DNA from 3 places in the Methylophilus sp. 'Pure River' genome. Region 3 is predicted to be linked to each of the others. Evidence: predicted binding sites of a transcription regulator. Region 3 holds the regulator's gene; each other region holds the start of a gene.

Region 1 (6,956 bases), on a different contig from region 3:
CGCTGCCGGACTGGTATTGCGACAAGCCGGAAACGCCAAAACGCACGATCCAGCTGAGGCCCATGCCTATGCTCATCCACACTAGCAATGGTGTATTGAGGACGATGCCTTGCGCCGATTGAATGAAACCGTGGTCAATCACCTCGCGTAAAAACCAGGGGCGGATGAAAATCACGCCTACCAGCAAGGCCTCGAGCAAAATCACGGCGGTGACTTTACCTGAAACCTGTTTCAGTAATGGCAGCAGGCGCCAGAACATATTGCGGTCCAGGCTTTTTTTTGCCAGCGCCTGTTCCAGTTCAATGTCATTGAGGGCACGCTCTTGTCTTAATTTTTCAGCCATGTTGCACTCCAACTAAGTCGCGGTAAGCGACATGTGTTTGTATCAGGTCTTCATGTGTACCTTCGGCGATAATGCGTCCTTCTGCCAGCATGGCGACACGATCTGCCAGTAAAATAGTCGATAGCTTGCTGGCAATAATCAGCACGGTGATATTTTTGCCTGTGCTGTGGCGCAGGTTGCGGATGTTGTCTAGCACTTTGCGCTCGGTAATCGCATCCAGTGCGCTGGTTGAGTCATCCAGGACCAGTATTGATGGCGCCGATAAAAAGGCGCGTGCCAGGCTGATGCGCTGGCGTTGACCGCCAGACAGTGTGATGCCACGATCACCGATTTTGGTGTGCAGGCCATCGCTGAGTTTTTCTAGCACCCCATCGGCAGCGGCCAGATGCAACGCTTGCAACAACTCTTCATCGGTCGCATCCGGTTTAGCCAGGCGTAAGTTGGCCGCCAGCGTGTCAGAGAACAAGAAACTCTCTTGCGGCACGACATGCACAGATTTACGCAGCTGTTGCAGTTGTAAGGTTTTCACGTCATGCCAACCTGCCCAGGCCGAGCCGACCTCTACACTGCCGTGCTTGGCATCCAGCAGTCGCGGCAATAATCCGGCCAGTGAGCTTTTACCGGCACCGGTGGCGCCGACAATGGCCACGGTTTCGCCTGGGCTGACCTCCAGGCTGCAATGATGCAAAATCGCCTGGTCACTGTTGGGCGCCTGCGTGGTGACATTGCTTAAACGGAAGCCTAGCGCCTGCGTCGCCAGTGTGTGGGGGCCAGATAGGATACGTGGTTCTTCATCCAGCAGCTCCCAGATGCGGGTGGCCGATGAGCGGGCGTCAGCAAACACCTGCATCACGCGGCCTATGCCTTCGACGCGGAACACCAGGGCATTGGCGATCAGCAAGGCGGCCACCAATTGACCAATATTCAAAGCCCCTTGGCTGACCAGGTATGCGCCAAAAGCCAGAATCCATACCTGGCTGAAACCAATCACAATCTGCGGTAAAGGAATTTTTTTGGCGGCAAATGCCAGTGCGGTATGCGCATGGCTGACAAAGGTGTCGACCAGGCTGGCAAAGTGTTTGGTACGGGGAGATTCCAGCCCGAACGCCTTAATCACACGGATGCCATTGACGCCCTCACTGAGCTCCTGATTGACCTGGTCGTAGGCATTGCCGACTTCGCGGTCGAGAATCACCAGGGTGTTGGTGTGCTTGACGAACAACCACATGCCAGCCACCACCAGTAATAGTGTGCCCAGGCCGATCAATGGGTGATAAACACTGAGGACAGTCACAGAGATCAGTACCCAGATGCTAGCTTCGAATACCTGTCGCCAGAAGTTAATCAGGGCATCACGCACTTTGTCGGCATCGCGTGTGGTGCGCGTCACGATTTCACCAATGCCATGTTGCCAGTGATAGGCCAGGTCTAACCGTTGTACTTGGTGCAAAATGCGTTCGCGCAGGATGTATAGCAGCTCCTGGCCAATGATCAGTGACATCACGCCGCCCACATATTGCAAGACCGCGCGGCCAACCGCCACACCAATCAATAACGTCAGCCAGTGACGGGCATGGGAAAAGTCCAGCAGGCCCTGGGCATTGCGCGTGACGAATTCGCCGAGATGGATGGACTGCACAATCTGGCCGACCAGCCAGAGTTGCCATGCCATGCCCGCATTGACCAGGATAAACAGCAGGGCGGTGAAGCTGAATTGCCACGGCATGTAGGCGTACAAAGCCAGGCAGCGCAGCAAGGGTTGTTTGAATTGAAAAAAGGATGCACGCGCCAATGGCGCCTGAAAACCGTTTTCCTGTGTCTCGATATAGGACTTCAAGCAGTCCTCCTTTGTGGAATATCAATCAAAAAACGCCAGAACACACGAAGTGCCCTGGCGCTGACAAAGGTGCTACCAATGTTTAAAACGCGGCTGCGAAAGAAACACCAACGGTTCTCACTGCACCTTGATAGAGGTTGTCGCCAAAAACGCCCTGTGCCGCACTATATGAAGGGGTAGAGTGTTGCAGATAGTGCTTGTCGAACAGGTTGTTGGCATAGGCGGTCACCGTATATTTGTTACCCGGTGTCACATATGAAATACGTGCATTCACAATGGTGAAAGCCCCTTGTTCCAGCGCAGAACGATAGACGCCATTGGAGTCCACGCCCTGTGGTGTCACAAAGTAGTATTGTTTGGACAGGAAGCGTGCATCGCCACCGACCACCACTTTTGCACCGTTGTCGACATGGAAGGTGTAGGTCGTTAGCAGGTTGGCGGTGACGTTAGGTGCACGTACCAGGCGGTTGCCATTAAAGTTGCCACCATTATTGAGAATTTCGGCATCTTCATATTTTGTGCTTAATAGGCCGACGCTGCCATTAATAAACCAGTCGTTGGTTGGCAGTGCTTGTAATTCCAGTTCCAAACCGTATGTCTTGGCCTTGTTCACATTTTGCAAGTAAGAGACGGTTGCGCCCGCTAATGCGTTAAAGCCTACTACGTTCACCTGAACATCTTGATAGTCGTAGTAGAACGCAGTGGCATTGAAATTCAGGCGGCCTGCCAGCCATTCGGATTTATAACCTAACTCGTAAGAGTCCAGTTGTTCTGGTTTGACCTGATTCACCGCCGCCAGATTGGTTGCTGCCGTGTTAAAACCACCAGACTTGATGCCGTGCGCATACTTAAAGAATACGCGGTCTGTCGGGCTCAGCTTGAGTTCCGGTGTAAAGTCGTAACTCCAGCGATCCCAGGTGGCTGAGTCGCTGACACTGAAGGTGCCGGAGGTGAGTGTCCCTGCTGGAGAGAATGCCCCCGTATATGATTCCCACCAGCGGCCGAGGCTACTGTATGAACCAACGCCAGTCGAGCCTCTACGATTTAAATCATATTCTTTACGCTCGCGACTCCAGCTTAAGCCGGCAGATGTGGCGAAATCTTCTGTCCAGTTGTATGTGGTGTTACCAAACAATGAAAAGCTGGTCGTTTCATGCTTGAGAACGCTGTCATTGTAGGTAACGCTGGCACCTGAGCCTGCCGTACTGGCGTTTGCAACCTGAGCGGCTGGCAGTTTACCGGTTTGTGTCGCGCTATCAATATTTTCTCTAAACAGATGTACGCCAGCCAGCCAGTTCCATTGGTCTTCGCGTGGTGAGGTGATGCGGAACTCTTGCGATACCTGGCGTGTTTCACTGTCCACATGTTGGCGGGAAAGCTCCAGCGGTGTGTTGTCGTTATCGCTTAAGGATTCGTTTTTATAGCCTTCAAACCCGGTAATGGAGGTGAGTGCCAATTTGCCTACATTCCATTTGAAGTTCAGGCTGGCACCCGTTTGTGAGGTGTTGCTCCAGTTGTCTGCGTTAGTGCTGACATCGTTATAACCGGTGCTTGGTGCATAGCCACCACGTAATACGCCATTCGCGGCATAACTGTTGGTGTTGAGAATGGTGCCATCCGTTTTGTATTTGCGGTAATGCACATTCAACAAGGCTTCGGCATCGTCAGAAATCTTGCCCAATAATTGGCCGCGAATCGCACCGTCTTGCAGGCCACCATCTTTGGTGCCGTTAAAAATATTATTAAAACGGCCATCAATATCTTCCTGGTAGACCGAAATACGTGCGCCCAAACGGTCTTCAATCAACGGCACATTAAAACCACCTTGCAGTACTTTATCGTTAAATGTACCGTAATCGGCCTTGATATAGTCGTCGTTTTTGCCTTCTTTCAATGAAGGTTTTTGCGAGATGATATTCACTGCACCGCCTGTCGTATTCTTGCCGTATTTGGTGCCTTGCGGGCCGCGCAGTACCTCTACGCGCTCCAGGTCAAACAGCGGGAAGCCAGTCGCAGAGGCATTGCTGATATATACTTCGTCCTGGTAAAAACCAATCGGGCTGGCAAGATCGAGCTGTTGCTGGCCTGCACCAATACCGCGGATCCACCAGCGTGGACGGCCATGTTGCTGGCCAACAGCAGTGGCGTTAGGTACATAGTTAAAGACCTCTTGTGCAGAGCGGCCTACGCCCTGGTCCAGCAGGTCTTTGCCTTTAAGCACGGTGATCGGCGTAGCGATTTTTTGTGCGTTTTCTTTACGTCTGTTGGCTGTCACTGTGACGCTACCCAAGGAGGACTCTTGTGCCTGGGTTTCTTCAGGCTTTTTGTTCTCGGCAGTTTCTGACGTTTGGGCTTCTTGGCTTTCCACTACTTTTTCTTCTTCTGCCGCCCAGGCTGGATTCAATGCTAACGAGCCGGCAAAAGCACTTAATACAGCGGCTTTGACAGTTCTTTGTTTCCATACATTGCTCGGCTGTTGTCCGCCGATGGTGTCTTTAATTCTTTTCATAATGTTCCCTTGAGTTGAGATAGTGCACTTAAACAAGTGTTGTAACCTCAATGGCATGAATCATGCCAGTCATGCTTGTGGTTGTTAGTCTCATGATTTTTAAAGGAAAATTGTTTTTTTATGCATGGTGGACAAACGTGGCAATTGTTTTGTTAGCAACAATCCAGTCAAACAATTGTGGTCGCGAATGTTGCTGATGGAACACTTCTCGTGCCTGTCAGTGCTCTGTTTTCTTATGTCGCCAGAGGTGTTTTTTCGCGGCGATAAACGGTGGTGAAATATGTCATTACATCGTGTTGTGAGGTGACTGGCGGATTTGTTGTATCAGCAACAAAATATGGCCATTCTGTTGCCTGGCAAACAGAATGATGTTGATTGTGGCGTGGTGAAAGTTTTTAGATCTGGCAGCTAAGGTGATCATCTAATGATTAAAAATCAATGACCTACAGCATCGCTGCCCTGGTTCGATAGCGCGATACCTGCGTTGGCATGTTGTTTGCAGCGGGATAGTCGGCAAAACCATCTAAAACAGGAGACTAAACCATGAGCGACATCGTCACAGAAGCAGATTTAATTAAATATGTAGAACAGGCCAAGGCTGACGCTTTGCATTCGTTCAACTTTCTGAAAGAAACCGGTACCTTGTCGGCGACCTGGACTTACCATATCACGCACAAAATTCCTGGCCAGGATAAGTTGCTGAATATCCGCTTTCCATGGCCATGGGAGCGTTCGCGTGATCCGGTCGTGAGCATTGATACGTTCTCTGAAAAGAAAGATCATATCCTGCACGAGTCGCGCATTGATGCCGACACTGTGATTCACGCACACACGCCTTACCTGGCCGCATGGTCACTGGCACAAATCAACTTCCCGATTTTGTATGTCGCCGCGCAACGTTATTTGCTGGCACGTGAGATTCCTAACCACCTCGACCGCACACGCAGCGTGTTGTCGATTATTTCCGAGCGCCTGGATCAACATCCTGAGCTGGCACCCCCCCCTGCTTTGCTGGAATCCAACGGCGGCGCCAATATCTGGGGCAAAGGCATTATCGGTACTTCGCAATTGGTTCTGCTGATTGAAGAAGCTGCACGCTTCCAGTCACTGGCCGAGCAAATTGGTGGTGCCAAAGAGTACACCCCAGGCGCACTTGAGGTGCAGTGGAAGCGCACCGGCCTGGTAGAGAAAGCCAAGCAATATTCAGGTCGTTTTATTGCCGATCTGCTCAAGCAAAAAGCAGCTTAACTTCATTCACCTGTGAGTCGGGAGCAAGGTCAGCTTGCGCCCGACTTTTTATTGAAAGCGCACAATCGTGAGTCAACCCAAAAACAGACAACTGGTTTTAAATGTATTTTTACTGCGTTATGGGCACCATCCGGCAGGCTGGTTGCACCCGACCTGGACCGAGAATGGCCGTCCGGATTTGCAGTGGTGGATACGCGCAGCCCAGATCGCCGAGGCCGCCAAGTTTGATACTTTTTTTGTGGCTGACTTTATTGGTCGCTCGGGCTTGATAGACAAACAGGCAGTCAAAAACCCGAACAACTTTCACTTCGAGCCATTCACCTTGTTATCCGCGATTGCCGCACACACCAAAAATATCGGGTTGGTTGCGACAGTGAATACTAACTTCTCTGACCCCTACAATGTCGCGCGCCAGTTTACTTCGCTTGATCACCTGAGCGGTGGCCGTGCGGGCTGGAACGTGGTATCGTCATTGAACCCGGTCACGGCCAAAAACTTTGGCATAGAAGCACCGATTACCCATGAGGAGCGCTATGCGCGCGCCAGTGAGTTTATCCAGTTAACCAAGGCCTTGTGGGATAGCTGGGACGACGATGCCTTTGACCACCCTAACCGCCAGAGCGGGCAATTTTATGATCCGGCTTCGGGCCATCCGGTCAATTTTAACGGCCAGTATTTCAAGTCAGAAGGCCTGCTGGATTTCCCACGACCGATTCAAGGCTACCCGGTATTTGTGCAAGCAGGTAATTCTGACACTGGCCGTGAGTTTGCAGCACGCGAAGCGGAGATGACCTATAGCTCTGCGACCTCTTTGGAAGTCGCCAAGGCCTATTATGCTGACGTGAAATCACGCATGGCCAAATATGGCCGCGCTGAAGACCAGCTCAAAATTACGCCTGGCCTGAATGTTGTCGTCGCTGAAACTGACCAGGAGGCGCAAGACAAATATGGTGAGTTGCAGGCACTGGTTGATTTCTCTGACCTCGAATTCGGCGGCCAGGATTTATCTCAATATCCAC
Region 2 (6,956 bases), on a different contig from region 3:
AGCCCGTCGCTTTTGCCAATACCTGCACTTGTTTTAACGCTTGCGGTGCGCTGGTGCTGGCCAGGCATTCAAAGGCCTGGCTTTGCAGTGCATCGCCCACTAGCAAGGCAGTCGCATCGTCATATTGTTTATGGCAACTTGGTTTGCCTCGGCGCAGGTCGTCGTCGTCCATGCACGGCATATCATCATGCACCAGTGAAAAAGCGTGGATCAGTTCCACTGCCGCTGCTGACGCATCCGCCGCGACAGGGCTTGCACCCGCCAGTTCTGCTGCGGCATAACTTAACAATGCGCGCACGCGCTTGCCGCCGCCCAGCACTGCATAACGCATGGCCTCATGCAGGCGGCCAGGCAACGTGCCCTCAGTTGGCAGCGTACGTGACAATACCTCTTCAACGCGTTGCTGATGTGCGCTGGCCCAATGATCAAAAACAAATGGAGGCTGAGTCATGACGAAAGACAAAAGAAAGCAGGCGCGTTAATTGGCCTCAAAAGGAGTCAGCTGTTGCTGCTGGTTCAAGATCATCACGGTTTGTTCGGCTTGTTGCAGTGATTCCTGGCAAACCTGCAACAGTTGCATGCCTTCGGTGTAAGCCGTTAATGCGGCCTCCAGTGGCAGTTCACCTGACTCCATGTTTTTAACGATGGACTCCAGCGCTGCCAGTCGCTCAGCAAAGGTTTGTTGGTCATTCACCGTGGTCGGTGACTTTTTGGAAGCACTCATGAAAATTAGCCTGTGAAAACGCCAGCTATTTTAACAAAACTCCCCCTGCTTGCGGGATTATTCTCATGTGTGCGAAGGATGGCTCAGACGGGTAAAGCACGCAGCAGGAACTGGCGGATATCGTCAATTTCGGCTTCACACACACTGTGCGGCATATCGTATTCGTGCCACTCCACTGCGTAACCTGCTGCTTCTAGTGTTTGTCGCGACGATTGCGCGGTCGCCAGGGTAATGACACTGTCTTGACGTCCATGTGCCATCCAGATCGGTAATTGCTGATTGGCAGGATGCTGTTTTTCTGTGAGCTGATTCGTCAAAGGCAAGTAAGTGGAGAGCGCCAATACGCCAGCCAAGGGTTGATCAAAGCGCGTTGCTGTGTGCAAGGCCATTGCGCCACCCTGTGAAAAGCCCGCCAACAAAATACGTTGCGACGGAATGCCCCGTGCAATCTCTGCTTCAATCATGGCATTTATTGTTACCTGCATATTGTTGATGCCAACTTCATCTTGAGTGCTTTCTGACTGCAACCCAAAAATGTCATACCAGGCACGCATCTCGTAACCGTTATTCAATGTAACGGGGCGATACGGCGCATGTGGCAGGATAAATTTAATATGCTGCAGGTTGAGCATTTGCACCACAGGCTCAAAGTCATGGCCATCAGCGCCTAGACCGTGTAGCCAGATGATGCATGCCTTGTTATGGCTTTCTGAATTAATAACAACGTTACTTAACATGGCTTGGGCTTAAATTTTCAATTGAATAATAAAGTGCTTATTTTAATTAATATTTAAGAATTAACTTAGCTATACCTGCAAGTTTTTATAACGTTACTTAAGCCTCTACTCACTAACATTACAGGAGTACAGTATAGATGGTGATGTCGATATTGGGGGGGGCTGGCAAACGCTGAGAGTTTAAGTTCAACTTTGCTCAGCGATTAGTAATTAACGCGCAAGAACTGCTAGCTTAAATAAGCCAGAATAAGCGCGAACTGTTTTGAAGGTATATTTTGAGCTTATGCTCGATTCTTGCTGAGCCTGAATAAACGAAAGCACCGATTTGCGGGCTTTCGTTTATTTCTTTAGATTGGTTAAGACGCAGCTCTGGTGCATGTTGCACCTTGAGACATATCACATGTAATTACTCTGCCTGTACCAGCATTTCTAGCTGGAACAGGGTTAAATGTTGTGGTTGCAGCTGTTGGCGTCGTAATCGCATTGCATGCTGATGGTCTGTGATCGTTTACTTGGCGACCGACAGTGAGGGCAGCCAGCGAACTTTTTGCATATGCACTGGCTTCGGCCAAACATGCCGAGTCTGCCGCTTCGCGTGTGTAATCTTGATAAGCCGGAATCGCTACAGAAGCCAAAATACCAATAATGGCAACAACGATCATCAATTCAATCAGGGTAAAACCTTGTTGTACGTGTTTTTTCATCATGTTTTCCTTTTGAGTCAAGTTTAAAGTGAACATCTACTGTTTCATTCACTGCTTTTCCAACAGTGTTCGCTAAACCCTAAAGCAACAGGTGTGCCAGCTCTTTGTTGTATTCCATAACTTGTTGAAAAATATGAATTAAAGGGTTTTTATGCTTTATTTCTTCGAATTGAATTCGAGAATTTTTGGTTAGGTTGGCAAAATGAAAGATGACGTAAAGTGACAGCGATCGCCAATCTTTGGCAATGCAAGTGATGTTTTTGGTCAGGGGCAGAGCGAGTGCTTCAGATGCAAAAAAGGGATTGTGTGGTACACAATCCCTTTATTTGGTGTCAGTGTTTAGCTTTTGACCAAGCACTGCATTTGCAAAAAACTGTTGTTTACAACGTAAGACTTACCAGAACTTCCACCAGGGTTTACTGTTGCCTTGCGTGCGCTTACCAGAACCCTGGCTAATTACTTTCCCGATTCGGCAACCTTTTTCAGGCTTTCCAGACCAGCGTCAAAATAGTCGTTGACTGCTTTGGTGGCAGCGTCGTCATTTTGTTCAGGTTTTGGGATGTTTGAGGAGTCAGCACGGGTGTAGCTGCCTTTAACCGTTACCACTGCTTCGTTGCCGCTGCCGGTCACAGTGATGCTTGGGTAAAAGTTAGACACTTGCAAGGTGCTTTTTTCAATCACGTATTCATATTTCAAGCGCATGCCTGCGTCATCGGCAGAGCGCAGTTTTTCATACATGACGCCGCCGTTTTTCAGTTTAACGGTGCGGTAAGTTGCGTCATCACCGTTTTCATCTTTTTTCTGCTCTACAGTAGTCGATTCAACGCCTGCGTGCCAAGCTTGTACATTGCCAAAGTCTTTGAGCAATGCCCAGACTTTTGCCGGTGCTGCCTTGATGGTGACGGTTTTCTCAAAACGTAACGCAGCCGCACCGTGTGCGCCAGCAGTCAGAGGGATCAACGGCAATAAAGAAACAGCAATAATGCCTAGAATTTTTTTCATTACATTTCTCCTGATATTTACAGACTTTCAAAACTAAAAAGATAAGCGGTACTTGATAAAAGTAGGCGGTCTTGGAGTTTTAAAAACAACCCGAGACTTTACCTAAAAAAAGGCTTCTTTGCGACTAATTCATGGGGCATCCTGTGAAAAAAACAAATTTTATTTAGCCTGAAGTATAAATTGCCCAAATGACCGGCACAGTTTGGGGCTGGCAATGGTGTGCGTGACGGTGTTGGTGTGTGCATCAATCAGCGAAACGTTGTCCGAGCCCCAGTTGGCGACGACGACTTGATTGGTTGTTTTGTCATACTCAATGCCTTCCGGAAACTCGCCTACAGCGATCGTTTTCACGGTTTTGCCATTGCTCAGGTCAATCACTGAAACGCTTTCTGCATGATTGTTGCTGACGTAAGCCCAGCGGCTATCGGGGCTGATGGCCACACCATAAGGATGTTGCCCGGTTTTGACTGTGCTGGACTGATAAGTATCTACGTTTAACACAGTGAGTGTGTTGCTGACAACATTCACGACGAATAAGGTGCGCGCGTCCGGGCTGAGTGTCAGTGCAAAGGGGTGTAGCCCAACTGGAATTTGCGCGATGGTTTTGAGTGTCTTGGTGTCTACCACGGTGACATCATTGCTATCGCGATTGGCAATAAACAGTTTTTTGTCATCTGCACTCACCAGCAGCCCCGAGGGCGTTTTGCCTGCCTTGAAGGCTTTTTGTTTGTCAGGGTGTGCGGTGTCTATCGCAATCACTTGCTCGCCACCCCAATCGGCTACATATAAGGTGTTTTCGTCGCGACTGAGGGCGATGCCGACGGCTTGCACGTGTACGGGGATGTCATACACTTTTTGCTGGGTTGCGCTGTTGATGACTGAAACCGTCTGGCTATTGGCATTGCTGATATAGACGCGCTGTTGTTTGGTGGCAATGGCGACACCTACGGGTGCTTTGCCGACCTCAATCGTGTGTGTGACCTGTTTTTTTTGCGTATCCAGAACGGAGACCGTGTCATTGCCCTGGTTGGTGATGTAAGCCAGGCTGCCAGCATATGATTGGGGGATCCATACCAATAATGCTAGCCAAAGAAACGATGCCGAAGCTTGTTTGCGTAATTTGATGGCAGAGGTGAAAAGCAGGCGCATGACCGACAAACGATTGTGAGTGTGTAAGGTTGACAGCATTGTTAATTATATAACCATAAATTTATTATGGGGGTTTCGCGGTTTGTTTGTAAATGTATGAAAAGAAACGGGATATTTCCCTGTGGCCCTAATGGACTATTTTATACGGGTAGCCGTTTGACTTAAAATCTGCATGAAAATTTAACTTTATTAAACTTTAATTGAAACCAAGGGAGTCACAATGAAAAAAATATTTGATGCTGGCCTTAAGTTGCTGCTGTCGTTTTCGATGCTGGCAACGGCGCAGTCTGCCTTTGCCTTGACCACAGGTACCGTGGTTGGTAGCAATTTTGTGAATGGCCAAACCAGCTATTCCACTAGCTTTGCTGATGGTACGACCGCTACTTTTGTTGGTAGTAACACTTTTCAGAAAAAAACCCAGGCTGGGATCACAGGTGTGGGTATCGCCGGTGGCAGAACAAATGACGAAATTGATATTGGTGAAACATTGACCGGTACTTTTTCTAAAGAAGTGATTGTTTCTTCTATTAACCTGGCGTTGTTGTTTGACGGCCCAGAATATAAAGATGTTAAAGAAGTAGCAAAAATGCTGGTGAGCTTTGCTGACGGTGGTACAGGTGTTTACTACCTGACAGCCACTGGCGTGCACACAGCGGCCTGGACTGGCGAAGGCTCAGTCGTGTCCATCGGTAGTGGTGCTGTTGATGGCGGTACAGGTGCGTGGCAGTTGAATAATCCGTTTGGTTTCCGCTCTGTAGACAGCATTGTGTTCACTGCAGTCAAAGGCTATCCTGATTCACATTGCAAAAAATGTGATAACCAGTCTGATTACACTTTTGTCAACATGACCGTGATTCCAGTGCCAGAAGCAGATAAGTCTGCCATGATGTTTGCTGGCCTGTTGGTCGTTGGTGGTTTGGCTGCACGTCGTATGAAATCCTGATCTTTTCAGGACATCAGTAAAAAAGCTCACAGATGTGAGCTTTTTTTTTGAGCAAAACACGCATACTTTTATGGCAGTCGCATGATGGTTGTCCTTTCATTAAAGGGCAAAGTGTGAAAAAATTGCAGCAAATATTGAAGGCAGTTTTTTATGTTAGATCGTGATGGATACCGTCCGAACGTTGGGATTGTGCTTTGCAATGCACATAACCAGGTGTTTTGGGGCAAGCGTATCAGAGAGCATGCGTGGCAGTTTCCGCAAGGCGGCATCAAATATGGTGAAACGCCGGAGCAAGCTATGTATCGTGAGCTGATGGAAGAGGTGGGCCTCAAGCCTGAGCACGTCAAGATTCTGGGCCGTACGCGCGACTGGTTGCGCTATGAAGTGCCTACCAGTTGGATTAAACGTGAATGGCGCGGTAGTTACAAGGGCCAAAAGCAAATCTGGTTTTTGTTGCGCCTGACCGGCCGCGATTCTGATGTGTCGCTGCGTGCGACTGAGCATCCTGAGTTTGATGCATGGCGCTGGAGTGAATACTGGGTGCCACTCGAAGATGTGATTGAGTTCAAGCGCGAGGTTTACCAATTGGCGCTCAACGAGCTGGCGACATTTCTACATCATTCTGGTCGACGGACTGGCGGCAAGCCGCGCAAGCCTGCGCCTGCAAGCAAGCTGCCACCCGCCGTCACTCCTGAATAATCTATAGCCACATGGCCGCTGCGCGGTCTTGTGGCAAAATCCAATCCAGCCGCAAGCCATGGCAGGTATAGCCGGTCGGATATTTCACTAAATAATCCTGGTGCTCAGGCTCGGCCAGCCAAAAATCGCTGGCAGGTGTGACTTCTGTGACGACCTTCCCGGGCCAGATCTGCGTGGCATTCATGTCGGCGATCAGTTGTTCTGCCTCCGCTTTTTGTGCGGCATTGGCATAATAAATGGCCGAACGGTAAGATGGCCCCAAATCATTGCCCTGGCGGTTCAAAGTGGTCGGGTCGTGAATCTGGAAAAAGAACACCAGCAATTGCCTGAGGCTGATCTGTGATGCATCAAACTCCACCTCTATCGCCTCTGCATGGTTGCCATGGTTGCGGTAGGTGGCATGGGTAACTTCGCCGCCGGTATAGCCGACGCGTGTGGAAATGACGCCGGGCAGGCGTCGGAACAGGTCTTGCATGCCCCAAAAACAGCCGCCAGCGAGAATAATGGTGTCTTGCATCAGGTCCTCTTTCTATCAGTTGGATGCTTCATGTAGGCATGAAGCCGTGTTTGAATGATTTTTATGCTTTGTCGTGTATCAAATCAAATACTTACAATCTGTCCAGTATAGGTGGTTTAGGTTAAAATACTGAGTTTTAGTTCTAAGCAATGTTGGGGAGCATATGGCAGTCAAGGTAGGCATTAACGGGTTTGGGCGAATTGGCCGTATGGCGTTGCGTGCGGCGATTGAGCAACCAGAGTTCAGCAATATCGAAGTCGTGGCAATTAATAGTTCATATGATGTTGAATACATGATGTATTTGCTCAAGTATGACTCTGTGCATGGCCGTTTTAATGCCAAGGTTGAGGCCGACAATGGCGCGCTGGTGGTCAATGGCAAGCGCATTCACCTGACTGCTGAACGTGATCCTAACAATATTGACTGGCGTAAAGGTGGCGCTGAGGTGGTGATTGAATCTACCGGCGCTTTTTTGACTCAG
Region 3 (6,956 bases):
GCCAGGGCTGTACCAAGCATGCAGCGGAGGTGCAGGCTATCCCTGCTGGCGCGACCGTACTTGTGCTGGGCGATAGCATTAGCTACGGTACAGGCGCCGAGCATGGTACGCAGGATTATCCGACACTGCTGGCACGCAAGACCGGCTGGCAGGTCATCAATGCCGGTATTGCTGGAGATGTTTCCAGCGGTGGTTTGTCACGCTTACCTGGCTTATTGGCACAGCATAGACCTCGATTGGTCATTGTTGAGTTGGGCGGCAATGATTTCTTGCGGCAAATGGCGCCAGCGCGTGTCGAGGAGAACCTGAAAAGTATCGTACATCTAGTACAGCAGACGGATGCGGTCGCTATATTGATTGCTATGCCGGAAGTGAGTCTGGCTGGTCCGCTCAGTGATCATCCGCTCTATGCACGCGCGGCCGAGGCAACGGGCGCATTATTAGTGCCCAACGCGGTGTCTGCTGTCTTGTCAGATGGCCGACTGCGTGCTGATCAAGTGCATCCGAATGCAGAAGGTTATCGTCAGCTGGCGGATGCACTGACAAAACAATTTCATGATCTTGGTGTGTTGCGTTAGCGGAGGCGATAGGTATTGGAGAAAATAAAAAGCCCGACAATCTGCTGATATCGGGCTTTTTATTTTTGCTGATGCAGCCAGTGGCTAGCGTTGGTGCAGCGGTACAAACTCCCTGCGCTCTGAACCGACATACAACTGGCGCGGACGGCCAATTTTTTGGTCGGGGTCTGCGTTCATTTCGCACCATTGTGAAATCCAGCCTGCGGTGCGCGCCAGGGCAAAAATGGCGGTAAACATGGAGTTGGGGATGCCCATCGCGCGCATGACGATGCCACTGTAGAAATCTACATTGGGGTACAGTTTGCGCGAAACGAAGTATTCATCTTCGAGTGCGATTTTTTCCAGCTCCATAGCCAGTTTGAACATTGGGTCGTCATGCAGTCCGAGTTCGTTAAGCACTTCGTGGCAGGTCTTGCGCATGATAGAGGCGCGTGGATCCATATTGCGGTAAACACGGTGGCCAAAGCCCATGAGGCGGAAGCTGTCGGTTTTGTCTTTGGCGCGCTTGATGAACTCACCAATGCGGCTGACATCGCCAATTTCTTCCAGCATGTTCAGTGTGGCCTCGTTGGCGCCACCATGTGACGGACCCCACAATGAAGCGATCCCGGCCGCGATACAGGCAAACGGGTTGGCACCGCTGGAGCCTACCAGGCGCACAGTCGAGGTTGAGGCGTTTTGTTCGTGATCCGCATGCAGGATCAGGATGCGTTCAAACGCACGGGCCAGGATAGGGTTGGGCACGTATTCTTCGCATGGCGTGGCGAACATCATGTGCATGAAGTTTTCAGCGTAACCCAATTTGTTTTTTGGGTACATGAATGGCTCACCGATATTGTATTTATAGCTCCAGGCGGCGATTGTTGGCACTTTGGCTAGCAGGCGCATGGCGGCTACTTTACGCGATTCCGGGTCTGCCACGTTGTTATTGTCGGGGTAAAACGCTGCCATGGCGCCGACGACGGCAATCATGACGGCCATCGGGTGGGCATCACGGCGGAAACCGCGGAATACATTGCTCATCTGGTCGTGCAGCATGGTGTGCTGGCGGATGGTGCCGACAAACTCTTCACGCTGTTGCAGGTCTGGCAATTCGCCATTGAGCAGCAGATATGAGACTTCGAGGAAGTCACAGTTTTCTGCCAGTTGCTCGATCGGGTAGCCGCGGTAATACAGCAGGCCTTGTTCACCATCGATAAAAGTGATGCCCGAGTTACACGAGGCGGTAGACATAAAGCCGGGGTCAAAGGTGAAGTAGCCGTGTTTGCCCAGGCTGCGGATGTCGATCACATCTGTGCCCAAAGAGCCTTTTAAGACGGGTAATTCAATTGCAGCACTGTCGTTGTCAAATGTAATGGTCGCTTTGGTAGCCATAACGTACTCTGTCTTTAAGTCTAGGTTGTCTAAATTATACGCAATCGTTTTTGAATATGGGTGCTTGTGCAGAAATGAGCATGGAAAAGTTAAAAAATCGTCTTCAATCCTGCACCAGTTTAAATCAAACGTTGAGTGCATTCGCACTGCTTTAGGGTGTCTTTGGTTTAATTTGGGTAAATCGCACCTAACACTCGTGGCCCTGCTGCGCCGGTGACGGCAGGCAGGTTGCCGGGTTGATGATCCAGGCAGCGTTGCGCCAGCCAGGCAAAGGCAACGGCTTCCACCCAGTCGACCCCAATGCCGAGTACGTCGGTGCGTTGTACCGGTAGTCCGCATAGCGTTTGCAGCCGGTCTATTAGGGCAAGATTATGTGCACCGCCGCCACAGGCATAAATCTCGGTGGCACCGCTGCAATGTTGCTTTAAAGCCTGAGCAATCGTCACAGCGGTCAATTCCAGCAGCGTGCGGGCGACATTCTGAGGTGTATCCGCATGGGTTTGCAGGTGTGCGTTGAGCCAGGTTTGGTTAAACAGGTCGCGCCCGGTACTTTTAGGGATGGGGAGCGCAAAATACGGCTCAGCGAGCAATGCGTCCAGCAACGCTTGATTGACGCTGCCGCGCACTGCCCAGGCACCTCCGGCATCATACGTCTGGCCGGTGTGTTGCAGGGTCCAGGCATCCATGAGCAAGTTGCCGGGGCCGGAATCAAACCCGGTCACGCTGCCACTTATAGGTAAATCACTCAGGTTGGCAATGCCGCCAATATTCAAGATCACGCGATGGGTATCAGCTGCCGCAAAGATGGCCTGGTGAAAGGCGGGCACCAAAGGCGCACCTTGTCCGCCAGCGGCAATATCGCGGCTGCGGAAATCGCCAACCACGGTGATGCCTGTGCGTTCTGCCAGACGTGCATGGTTGCCCAATTGCAAGGTGTAGGCCTGGCCGTTGGCCAGGTCTGGGCAGTGGCGTATGGTTTGCCCATGGCAGCCAATGGCGGTGACAGCTGCGGCAGAGATATTTGCTGTTTGCAATAAGCCTTGAACTGCCGCTGCGTACAGGTCGGCCAGCTGGTTGGACACTATAGCGGCAGTATGTAATTCGTTGACGGCTGGGGTGTGCAGATCCAACAGGATTTGTCTGATATCCGCAGGATAAGGCAGAAAAAACTGGCTTTGTTGCTGCAGATGACCGTCTTGTTGTGCGACCAGCACTGCATCCACCCCATCCAGACTGGTACCAGACATCAGGCCAATAAACAGGCGTGTTTGAGTGGGCGGGGCAGAAAAATTCATAAGGCATAAGTGTAACACTGCTCATGCCTTGCTTACAGAAATGCCTGGGATTACGTTAAAATACCTGTTTTACTTTCGTGACGAAGCGTGCGCAACGCGCGCCTCAAAAAAAGAATCTTTATGACAGACGTAAACCAAGCCTCAACGGCGGCTGAAGCCCTGAGTCCAGACATTGTAAACGCCCTGGCGATTATCAAACGCGGTGCCGATGAGTTATTAATTGAGCAGGAGCTGATTGAAAAGCTGAAAACCGGCAAGCCTTTACGTGTGAAAGCCGGGTTTGACCCGACCGCACCAGACTTGCATTTGGGTCACACCGTGCTGATTAACAAATTGCGCCAGTTGCAGGATCTGGGGCACCAGATTTTGTTCCTGATCGGAGATTTTACCGGCATGATCGGTGACCCGACGGGTAAAAGTACCACGCGTCCGCCGTTAACGGTTGAGCAGGTGAAGGCGAATGCCGATACCTATTCCGAACAGGTATTCAAGATTCTGGATCCGGCCAAAACCGAGATTGTGTTTAACTCCAAATGGTTAAGCGACCTCGGGGCGGCGGGCATGATCAAGCTGGCAGCCAGCCACACGGTGGCCCGTATGCTGGAGCGTGATGATTTCTCCAAACGCTTCAAAGGCAACCAGCCGATTGCGATTCATGAGTTCTTGTATCCATTGTTGCAAGGCTATGACTCTGTCGCGTTGCAGGCAGATTTGGAACTGGGTGGCACAGACCAGAAATTTAACCTGCTCATGGGCCGTGAGTTGCAAAAGCAGGCTGGCCAGTCACAGCAGTGTGTGCTGATGATGCCGCTGCTGGAAGGCCTGGACGGCGTCAACAAGATGTCCAAGTCTTTGGGTAATTACATTGGTATCAGCGAAGCGCCAGAGACGATTTTTGCCAAGATAATGTCTATTTCTGATGACCTGATGTGGCGTTACATTGACCTGCTGTCGTTTGCTACCCTGGAAACGATTGCCGAGTGGAAGGCGCAAGTAGCTGCTGGTGACAATCCGCGCAATATCAAGGTTGGATTTGCACAAGAAATCGTCGCCCGCTTTCACGGCCAGGCCGCGGCTGAAAAAGCCCTGCAGGACTTCCAGACACGTGCCAAAGGCGGTATTCCTGATGATGTGCCTGAGGTGGAAGTGGTGATTGATGGCGACAGCATAGGCATCAGCCAGTTACTGAAGCAGGCGGGCTTGGTGGAAAGCACCAGTGAAGCCATGCGTGCCGTGCAGCAAGGTGGGGTGAAACTGGATAGTGTGAAGGTCGACGACAAGAACTTGCCGCTGGCTAAAGGCGTGACTGTGGTGGCACAAGTGGGTAAACGCAAGTTTGCCAAAATCACCATTAAATAAAAAGCCTGTTAAACAAAAAGGCCGCAATTGCGGCCTTTTTGTTTTATAGCGATTTGCGTAAATTGGCTGGTGGAATATTCAGTGATTCGCGGTATTTGGCGATGGTGCGGCGTGCAACGACAATGCCTTGCTGCGCCAGAGTGTCCGTAATCTGGTTATCCGACAGTGGTTTTTTCGGATTCTCTTCGGCCACCATTTGCTTGATCAGGGCGCGAATCGCAGTGGCTGAGCAAGAGCCGCCTGCATCGGTCGCTACCGAGCTACCGAAGAAGTATTTCAACTCAAACACACCGCGCGGTGTAAGCATGTACTTATGCGTGGTGACCCGTGAAACCGTACTTTCGTGCAAGTCCAGCTCTTCGGCGATTTCGCGCAATACCAAAGGGCGCATGGCAATTTCGCCATGCTCAAAGAAGTTGCGTTGCCTGTCTACAATCGCCTGTGAGACGCGCAGGATGGTCGAAAAGCGCTGCTGGATATTCTTAATCATCCATTTCGCTTCCTGCATCTGGCTTTGCAGGTATTGGCCAGAGCTTTCACGGTTGCGCTTGAGAATATCCGCATAGAGCTGGTTGATGCGCAGCTTGGGAATCACGCCGTCATTGAGCGAGGCCATCCAGATGCCTTTGATTTTTTTGACCACCACATCGTGCTGAATAAAGTGGTCATGGCTAAAGCTGGCAAACTCGTTACCGGGTTTCGGGTTTTGCTGGCGAATCAGTTGCTGCGCACCTTTGAGCGCAGCTTCGTCGCAAGTGAGTACCTTGCGCAGTTTGACAAAGTCTTTGTTGGCCAGCAATGCCAGGTGGTCTTTGGCAATCGCCATTGCAATGCGCAGATAAGGCGTTTCAGGCGGCAGTACCTGCAGCTGTAGCAGGATGCATTCACGCAGGTCGCGTGCACCGACACCAATCGGATCCAAGTTCTGGATCAATTTCAGTGCCGTTTCCAGCTCCAGTAACTCGATTTCCAATTCTGGCGGCAACAGGTCGACAATCTCCTGTAAATCCTGCTCTAAATAACCATCATCGTTAATGCTGTCGAGCAAGAACTTCACCAGATCCATGTCCCGCTTAGACAGGTGTGCCAGTTGCATCTGGTTGATCAGGTGTTCGCGCAGGCTGATGTTGCTAGCATCCTGGCGGGAGAAGTCGCTATCTTCATCATCGAGGTTGTTGCGGCCTGCTTCATCCCAGTTGCTGGTGCTGCCAAACTCTTCATAGTCGTCCTCAAACTCGGGCGGTGAAAACTCTTCACTCAGATTGGCCTGCTCGCCTTCGTTGCCACCGAGCTCCTCGTGCAACTCTTCGCGCAAGGTCTCTGCTGGCGCGGTAATTTCTGTTTGCGTCGCGACATCAAACGAACTTGCATCGGGTAGCTCAGATTCTGCTGCCCCGGTTGCGGTGGGGGCGTTATCTTCAAATTCGCCCTCTTCACCATCGGCCATTTCCAGCAGCGGGTTTTCCTGCAGGATGGTTTCCAGCTCCTGGCTTAACTCCAGCGTCGACAACTGCAACAGCCGGATAGACTGCTGCAACTGCGGTGTGAGCGCCAGGTTTTGTGAGATGCGTAATTGCAGGTTTTGCTTCATAACTGGTTACAGCCTAAAATTCTTGCCCAGATAGACTTCACGTACGCCTTCGTTCTGAATGATCTCGTCTGGCGTGCCAGCGGCAAACACTGCGCCTTCATTGACGATATATGCCCGGTCACAAATGTCCAGGGTTTCACGCACGTTGTGGTCTGTAATCAAAATGCCGATATTCTGGCTGCTCAAGTAGCGGATAATTTTCTGGATCTCAATCACCGCAATTGGGTCAATCCCGGCAAACGGCTCATCCAGCAGGATGAACTTCGGATCGGTGGCCAGGCAGCGCGCAATCTCTACTCGGCGGCGCTCACCGCCCGACAGGCTCACGGCCTGGCTATGGCGGATATGCTGGATATGTAGTTGATCCAGTAAGGACTCCAGCCGCGCTTCGCGTTCTTCTTCTGTATAAGGGCGGGTTTCCAGAATCGATAAAATATTATCGGTCACTGTCATTTTGCGAAAAATGGACGCTTCTTGTGGCAGGTAAGCCAGTCCCATGCGCGCGCGCTCGTGCATGGGGGAATGGCTCACATCTGCGCCATTGAGTGTAATGCTGCCATCGTCCAGTGCGACCAGGCCAACAATCATATAAAAACTGGTGGTTTTACCCGCGCCATTGGGGCCGAGCAGACCAATCACTTCGCCGCTGTGTAGCTCTAGCGTGGTGTTTTTGACCACGGTGCGGCCCTGGTAAGCCTTTTTCAGGTGGCTGACACGTAAATGGTTATGATCTGGTGAAGCTGTTGTCTGCATAAGGCC

What was found. The regulator sigma-54, encoded in region 3, starts transcription at its own class of promoters, with help from an activator protein. The targets are predictions, from matches to a motif close to TGGCACNNTTCCTGCT.
Region 1: a site for sigma-54 is predicted at 5,175-5,190, ahead of ACIDE9_RS10130 (class II aldolase/adducin family protein). Genes of this name have one in related genera too.
Region 2: a site for sigma-54 is predicted at 2,249-2,264, ahead of ACIDE9_RS05875 (pilin). Genes of this name have one in related genera too.

Annotation. Positions count from the first base shown of each region.
Region 1 is NZ_JBKOUE010000007.1:141,403-148,358, reverse strand. Features, by position in the region: gene ACIDE9_RS10145 (ABC transporter ATP-binding protein) at 1-343, opposite strand, end outside; gene ACIDE9_RS10140 (ABC transporter ATP-binding protein) at 336-2,180, opposite strand; gene ACIDE9_RS10135 (TonB-dependent receptor) at 2,263-4,689, opposite strand; gene ACIDE9_RS10130 (class II aldolase/adducin family protein) at 5,233-5,937, shown strand; gene ACIDE9_RS10125 (LLM class flavin-dependent oxidoreductase) at 6,005-6,956, shown strand, end outside.
Region 2 is NZ_JBKOUE010000004.1:98,544-105,499, forward strand. Features, by position in the region: gene ACIDE9_RS05860 (polyprenyl synthetase family protein) at 1-451, opposite strand, end outside; gene xseB (exodeoxyribonuclease VII small subunit) at 479-724, opposite strand; gene ACIDE9_RS05870 (alpha/beta hydrolase) at 808-1,461, opposite strand; gene ACIDE9_RS05875 (pilin) at 1,818-2,168, opposite strand; gene ACIDE9_RS05880 (SRPBCC family protein) at 2,622-3,167, opposite strand; gene ACIDE9_RS05885 (beta-propeller fold lactonase family protein) at 3,327-4,316, opposite strand; gene ACIDE9_RS05890 (hypothetical protein) at 4,537-5,259, shown strand; gene ACIDE9_RS05895 (RNA pyrophosphohydrolase) at 5,410-5,958, shown strand; gene msrA (peptide-methionine (S)-S-oxide reductase MsrA) at 5,960-6,475, opposite strand; gene gap (type I glyceraldehyde-3-phosphate dehydrogenase) at 6,639-6,956, shown strand, end outside.
Region 3 is NZ_JBKOUE010000009.1:81,789-88,744, reverse strand. Features, by position in the region: gene ACIDE9_RS11740 (GDSL-type esterase/lipase family protein) at 1-578, shown strand, start outside; gene gltA (citrate synthase) at 663-1,952, opposite strand; gene ACIDE9_RS11730 (anhydro-N-acetylmuramic acid kinase) at 2,120-3,247, opposite strand; gene tyrS (tyrosine--tRNA ligase) at 3,368-4,606, shown strand; gene ACIDE9_RS11720 (RNA polymerase factor sigma-54) at 4,650-6,197, opposite strand; gene lptB (LPS export ABC transporter ATP-binding protein) at 6,204-6,950, opposite strand.